Linked DNA regions of Puniceibacterium sp. IMCC21224. The protein of the gene in region 1 interacts with the protein of each later gene in a pairwise test. Links are inferred from orthologs where the notes say so. Each region holds a gene or a part of one and is shown on either strand. Other genes may lie near its edges.

Evidence for each region. Proteins that work in one complex are often made in the same cells at the same time.
Region 2: the proteins of leuS (region 1) and ligA interact in binary tests that used the Escherichia coli proteins (3 or more experiments, as listed by UniProt). The link is inferred for Puniceibacterium sp. IMCC21224 from one-to-one orthologs.

What each region holds. Positions count from the first base shown.
Region 1 is NZ_LDPY01000001.1:3,785,774-3,789,818, forward strand. Bases 465-3,585 are described here. They hold leuS (leucine--tRNA ligase), read right to left. Parts: upstream 3,247-3,585; coding sequence 682-3,246; downstream 465-681. Other genes in these bases: lptE (LPS assembly lipoprotein LptE), read right to left, coding at 465-695; IMCC21224_RS26645 (CAP domain-containing protein), read left to right, coding at 3,506-3,585. In the rest of the region: holA (DNA polymerase III subunit delta), read right to left, coding at 1-198; more of lptE, read right to left, coding at 195-464; more of IMCC21224_RS26645, read left to right, coding at 3,586-4,045.
Region 2 is NZ_LDPY01000001.1:2,367,825-2,371,223, forward strand. Bases 1-2,937 are described here. They hold ligA (NAD-dependent DNA ligase LigA), read right to left. Parts: upstream 2,560-2,937; coding sequence 442-2,559; downstream 1-441. Other genes in these bases: recG (ATP-dependent DNA helicase RecG), read right to left, coding at 1-445; ctrA (response regulator transcription factor CtrA), read right to left, coding at 2,680-2,937. Also shown: more of ctrA, read right to left, coding at 2,938-3,396. UniProt on the Escherichia coli protein: DNA ligase that catalyzes the formation of phosphodiester linkages between 5'-phosphoryl and 3'-hydroxyl groups in double-stranded DNA using NAD as a coenzyme and as the energy source for the reaction.

The DNA of each region.
Region 1 (4,045 bases):
GGGATCTTTGCGCAAATCACCTCCGAGGAGTCTGGTCAGCCGCATTTCGGTTTCGCCCTCGGGACCGATCAGGGCCGCGATGACCTGCTGACGTTTCAGGGCGACACGCATCGCATCCTCGCCATAGATCAGCAGGCCGGTTTTGTCCGGATCAGGCCGCGCGAAATAGGCGGGCGCATCACGGGGGCTCAGCTTCATGTCGACCCGTCAGTTCCGGTCAGATCGGGCGACAGCAGAATCAGCTGGTCGATGATCCGATCTGCCAGCATCACCATCAACTGCGCTGTCGCATTGCGCTGCGAGGCCAGAATAGACACATTCGACCCGGTGGCGGAATAACCGGTAAAGGCGACGATCTGACGATCCGCCAGTGCAACACCCGTGGCATCGCGCAGAGTGTAATTCGCCCGCCCCAGCAGCCGCGTCCGAGTCGTCGATCCGTCCGAGGCGATGGCCTGCCCTTCGCTGTCGACTTCGATCACAACCGACAGCGTATAGCGCCCGCCGGTGCTGCGACCCAGCCGCTCTTCGATCCGCTGGGTCAGCAAATACGCCTCGTGGGTGTCGGGGGCGTCGACCAGAACCTGCCCCTGCAACCGATGTGCCGCCCCTTGCGGACCATAGGCAGGCGTGAACCCGCAAGCCCCCAGAGCCAGCGCAGACAACAGGAACAGGCGGCGGTTAGATGACGACATTCACAATCCGTCCGGGCACAACGATCAGTTTCTTGGGCTGGGTGCCGTCCAGCGCCTTGACCACAGCATGATGCGCCAGCGCCAGGGTTTCAACCTCGGCCTTGGGCATATCGCGGGGCACGGTGATTTCGCCGCGCCGTTTGCCGTTGACCTGAATCGGCAGGGTCACGCTGTCTTCGACCATCATTGCAGGGTCCGCCTGCGGCCATGGTGCCTTGGCCACCAGGCCCTCTCCACCCAGAAGCTGCCAGATTTCCTCGGACAGATGCGGGGTCATTGGCGCCATGAGCTGTGCCAGAACCTTGGCGGCTTTGCGTTTGGCAATCGCGCCGGCGTCAGATTTCTGCAAGGCGCTGGTAAAGGCATAAAGCCGCGCGATCGACGCGTTGAAGCCAAAGGATTCGACCCCCATCGTGACATCGTGGGTGGCCTTGTGCATTTCACGCAGCAACGCCTCGTCCTCACCGGGTCTGCCTTTGGTGTCACCTACCGCGGCGATCTCGGACGCGATACGCCAGACACGGGCCAGATGTTTCGAGGTCGCCTCTGCCCCGGCGGCGGTCCATTCCACATCCCGTTCGGGCGGGCTGTCGGACAGCACGAACCAGCGGGCGGAATCCGCGCCGTACTGGCTGATGATTTCGACCGGATCGACCACGTTGTTCTTAGACTTGGACATCTTGGCCGAGGGGATCACCTGCACCTCCGCGCCGCTGTCCTTCAGCACCATCTTGCCGTCACGCGGTTCAACCTCTTTGGGATAGTGATACTGCGGGCGGCCATCGTCGCGGGTGGTCTGGTAGATCGCGTGCGTCACCATGCCTTGGGTAAACAGCGCGTCGAACGGTTCAACCGCCGAGGCGGGCAGATGCCCAGTCTTGTGCATCGCGCGGGCAAAGAACCGGGCATAAAGCAGGTGCAAAATCGCATGCTCGACTCCGCCGATATACTGATCAACGTTCATCCAATACGACGCCTCATCCGGGTCGGTCGGTGTGGTGGCGTTGGGCGATGTGAAGCGGGCGAAATACCACGAGCTGTCGACAAAGGTGTCCATCGTGTCGGTTTCACGCTTGGCCGGTTTGCCACAAGCCGGGCAGGCGCAGCTGCGCCAGGCGTCGTGCCGATCCAGCGGATTGCCGGGGATGTCGAAACTGACATCGTCAGGCAGCTTGACGGGCAGATTTTCCTTTTTCTCAGGCACCACGCCACAATCGGCGCAATGCACCACCGGAATCGGGCAACCCCAGAACCGTTGCCGCGACAGGCCCCAATCGCGCAGGCGGAATTTTGTCACGCCTTGCCCGACGCCGTTCGATTCGCAAAATGCAATGGCGGCGTCGATGCCTTCGGTCCCGGTCTGCCAGGCCTCACCAGCAAAGCCTTTGACATAAAAGACCTGTTCAGTCTTGGTCGGCACATACGCGACTTGCAGTTCGGTCGGGCTCTCCTCGGACGGCAGATAGGTTGCGACGATGGGCAGGTCATATTTGGTGGCAAAGTCGAAATCGCGCTGGTCATGCGCCGGGCAGCCAAAGATCGCGCCGGTGCCGTAATCCATCAGGATAAAGTTCGCCACGTAGACCGGCAATTCCCAAGCGGTGTCAAAGGGATGACGGACACGCAAGCCAGTGTCAAAGCCGCGCTTTTCGGCTTTTTCCATCTCTTCCTCGGACGTACCCATGCGGCGGCACTCAGCGTTGAACGCGGCCAGTTCGGCGTTGTCCTTTTCAAGCTGCTTGGCCAGCGGGTGGTCCGGCGAGATGCCAACAAAGGATGCGCCCATCAGCGTGTCGGGACGTGTGGTATAGACCTCAATCCGGTCAAAACCCTCAGGCGCGTCGATGGTGGAAAAGGCGAATTGCAGCCCGCGCGATTTACCGATCCAGTTGGCCTGCATCAGCTTGACCTTGGCCGGCCAGTTGTCGAGCCCGTCGAGCGCAGTCAGCAGATCATCGGCCATGTCCGAGATTTTAAAGAACCACTGCGTCAGTTCGCGCCGTTCCACAACGGCACCCGACCGCCAGCCGCGCCCATTCTCAACTTGTTCGTTGGCCAGAACGGTCATGTCGACCGGATCCCAGTTCACCACCGCGTTCTTGCGGTAGACCAGCCCGGCATCAAGCATATCAAGGAAAAGCGCCTGCTGCTGGCCGTAATATTCCGGGTCACAGGTCGCGAATTCGCGGCTCCAGTCCAGCGATAGGCCCAGTTTTTTGAACTGCGCCTTCATCGACGCAATGTTGCCGTAGGTCCAGTCACCCGGATGCACATTGCGCTCAATTGCGGCATTCTCGGCCGGCAGGCCAAAGGCGTCCCAACCCATGGGATGCAGCACGTTGTGCCCGGTCGCCAGTTTGTAGCGCGCCACGACATCGCCCATCGTGTAGTTGCGCACGTGGCCAATGTGCAGATTTCCCGACGGATAAGGGAACATCTCGAGCACATAGTATTTCGGTTTGTCGTCAGACCGGCGGGCCTGAAAGGTCAGGGCATCATCCCAGGCCTTTTGCCACTTCGGCTCGATCTCGGCGGGGTCATAGCGCGACATCATTTTTCCTTTGCTGCGCAACAGGCATCGGTGCTGGCCCCGGTTGATAGGTGGATGCGCCCCCATCGTCCAGTGCCTAGCGCCGCTTAGACGCCCCCGGTCCGCCACCATGCGTGCATAATTTGGTCAAACTTGACCGCTATCCAACAAGGGTTGCGGATCGTTCCCGTGACAATCAAGGTAATGTGACTGGTCGGCCTGGCGTTCCCACCGCCGCGCGACCCCCCCAAAGGGCACGCGACAGGAAAGAAATGACAGTATGATGTACCCCTCTGCTTTCGAACAATACCTGCTTGAGCTGACCAATCAGGCGCGGATAGATCCGCAGGGTGAATTCGACCGACTGATCACCGATGCCGCGAATCAGGTTGGAGTGACGTCCGAGATCACTGCGGCGTTGCAGTATTTCGATGTCGATATGGATGTGCTGGCGACGCAGTTTGCCTCGCTCACTCCTGTGGCCCCGCTGGCCTGGAGCAGCGCACTCGCCACGGCCGCGGACGGCCATACCGCGCTACTGATCACGACGGACAGCCAGACCCACCAGACCCCTGGCGAAGCTGGCATTCTGGCGCGGGCGCAGGGCGCGGGATTTTCGGCCAACTACGTCTCTGAGAACGTCTACTCCTACGCCTATGATGCGCTATTCGCCTATGCCGGGTTCTTTATCGACTGGGGCAACACCGCGACCGGGATTCAGACAAATGTCAGCCACCGGGTGAATATCATGAACCCGAGTGTCTATGAGGTCGGCATAGGGGCACGGGCTGAAAACGACAGCGCCACGGCCGTTGGCCCC
Region 2 (3,399 bases), 1.4 Mb from region 1 along the record:
GCAAGGTCGCAGCCTCGTCCGGACGAACAACATGATCGGGGTGCACCATCTGCGCCATACCATCAAAGACCTCAACCCGGCCCGAAACGATGCGGCGCTGATCTGTCGGCAGAAGTTTGCTCAGAAAGTCGCCCCGCGCATGGAAATGGACAATCTGGAACGTGGTTTCAGAGTCGGTGACAGTGATTCGATAAGCGCCGCCCCGACTGCGTGGGGCATGATGCTCGCCAATCGTAACTTCGACCGTCAACACCCCCGGCAGGTCCGCGCCCCGGATCGTCTGGCGCAACGCCCGGTCAATGCCGGAATGGGGCAAAGTAAAGAGCAAGTCGCGCGGCGCCACAATGTTCAATTGCGCTAACAGCTGTGCCGTTTTCGGTCCCACGCCGTCCAGCGCCGTGATCGCACCAAACAGTGGAAACAGGATTTCCGGACGGCCGGTCATCCCTGCCCGATCAGCGTCAGCCAACTGTCTTCATCAAGGATCTCGATCCCCAGTTCACGAGCCTTTTTCTCTTTGGAGCCCGCGCCCGGCCCCGCCACCAGAATATCCGTCCGAGCCGAGACCGAGCCTGCGACTTTCGCCCCCAGGGTTTCGGCGCGCGCCTTGGCCTCGGCGCGTGTCATGCGTTCGAGTGTACCGGTGAACACCACCGTTTTACCCGCAACCGGGCTGCCGTCGGTGTTGCGTTGCTCAGCCGCCTGAATGTTCAAATGCGCAACCAGCCGCTCGATCGAGGCACGCTCAGCCTCTTGTCGAAAGCTCGCCACGAGTGATTGCGCCATGACGTTCCCCACGCCGTCGATCGCCAGCAGGTCGTCCCAAGCCGCCCCCTCCTGACTGGCGGCATCACGCATCGCAGCTTCGAAAGTGTCCCATGTACCGTAATGCCGGGCCAAAAGATTCGATCCCGCCTCGCCCACGTGGCGCAAACCGAGGGCGAAGATCACCCGACCCAGCGAGATTTTCCGCTTTTCGTCAATCGCGGCAAAAAGATTCGCGGCAGATTTGTCACCCCAACCCTCGCGGTTCTTCAACTGCTGCAGGCCCGAGCCATATTTCTTTTTAAGGTCAAAGATATCCGCGGGTTCTTTAATCCAACCGTCGCGATAGAATTGTTCGATCTGCTTGGCGCCCAGCCCTTCGATGTCAAAGGCATTGCGCGCGACAAAATGCTTTAACTTTTCGACCGCTTGCGCCGGGCAAATCAGCCCGCCGGAACAGCGCCGCACTGCGTCACCTTCCTCGCGCACCGCGTCGGATTGGCATTCCGGGCAGGTCGTCGGAAACTCAAAAGACTTGGCGCTATCGGGTCGCCGGGACAGGTCCAGATCAGCTATCTTGGGAATCACATCGCCGGCACGGTAAACCTGCACCCAGTCGCCGATGCGGATGTCCTTGCCATCGCGAATCTGCGCACCAAACGAATCCCGACCGGCGATATAGTCTTCGTTGTGCAGCGTCGCGTTGCTGACCACTACGCCGCCCACCGTCACAGGGCTCAGGCGCGCGACCGGGCTGAGCGCGCCAGTACGCCCCACCTTGATGTCGATCGCCTCGAGCCTTGTCCACGCCAGCTCGGCCGGAAACTTGTGCGCAATCGCCCAACGTGGGGTGGTTGAACGAAATCCAAGCCGCTCCTGCAACGCCAGATCGTTGACCTTGTAGACCACACCATCAATGTCATAGCCGAGCGTCGCGCGCTGACCTTCAATCGCGCTGTAGTGCGCCAGCATTTCGTCAGGTCCATCACACACGCGGGTGAGCGGATTGACACAGAATCCCAGCTCCGCCAACCGGGCAATCGCGCTCATCTGGGTATAGGCCAATGGTTCAGATAGCGTACCCCACGCATATGCAAAGAACCGCAACGGCCGATTCTGTGTGATCCGGGCATCCAGTTGTCTCAAGCTGCCCGCTGCCGCGTTGCGGGGGTTCGCAAAGGTCTTGCCGCCGCGTTCAGTTTGGCGGGCGTTGAGCGACGCAAAATCCGCATGGCTCATATAGACCTCACCCCGCACTTCCAGCACCTCGGGCGCATCTGTCAGATCCGCCGGAATATCGTCTATGGTCAACGCATTTGCGGTCACGTTCTCGCCCACGGTGCCATCGCCACGGGTCGCCGCCTGCACCAGCCGTCCTGATTCATACCGCAGACTCAGCGACAGTCCGTCAATCTTGGGTTCAGCCGTATAGTGTAATGCCCCCTCTTCCGAGAGCCCGAGGTATCGGCGAATCCTCGTATCGAACTCAATGACTTCGCCGCGGTCAAAGGCATTGCCCAGAGACATCATACGCGTGGTGTGCGTGACCTTTCCAAAGCCTTCGGACGGAGCTGCCCCAATCCGGTCCGAAGGGCTATCGCTACGCTTAAGTTCGGGGAACTGGGCTTCGATCTCGGCGTTGCGCCGCTTCAGCGCATCGTAGTCCGCATCCGACAGGACCGGTCTATCATCGGCGTGATAGTCGGAATTTGCCCGGTTCAGGCGAAAGGCCAGATCCGCGAGTTCTTCCCTCGCCTGCGTCTCGGTCAACGCCTCAACTGCCCTTTTCTCCACCGTGCTGACCCTTCGACAACAATATTCATGGGTCAACTGATATGCGCGGGAAGAAGGCGGGTCCAGCCTGCAACCTTAGCAACGCCAGAATTGATTGTCTCAGGCCTGTCAGGTCAATTATCAAGCACCAATGGCGAGTGGCGGAACCAGATCTTTGTTGGGTTCCGGATCCCGCAGGACATAGCCACGCCCCCAGACCGTCTCGATATAGCTGTCTTCGCAAGTGGCTTCGCTCAGCTTCTTGCGCAACTTGCAGATGAAAACGTCGATAATCTTAAGCTCTGGTTCATCCATACCGCCATACAGGTGATTCAGGAACATTTCCTTGGTCAGGGTGGTCCCCTTGCGTAGGCTCAGCAGCTCGAGCATCTGATATTCCTTGCCGGTCAGATGCACCGATTTGCCGCCAACATCCACAGTCTTTGCGTCCAAATTGACAGCGATCTTGCCAGTTTTGATAACCGACTGCGAATGGCCTTTTGACCGGCGGATGATTGCATGAATCCGCGCGATCAGTTCATCCCTGTGAAAGGGTTTGGTCAGATAGTCATCCGCACCGAATCCGAACCCTTTGATTTTGCTCTCGGTATCATCCGCCCCTGACAGAATCAGGATCGGCGTCTCGATTCGGGCAAGCCGCAACTGCCGCAATACTTCGTGCCCATTCATGTCCGGCAAATTGAGATCAAGAAGAATCAAATCGTAGTCATAAAGCTTGGCCAGATCGATCCCTTCTTCCCCAAGATCAGTCGCATACACGTTCAGGTTTGCATGGGTCAGCATCAACTCGATACTTTTCGACGTAGTCGGATCGTCTTCAACAAGTAAAACACGCATAGG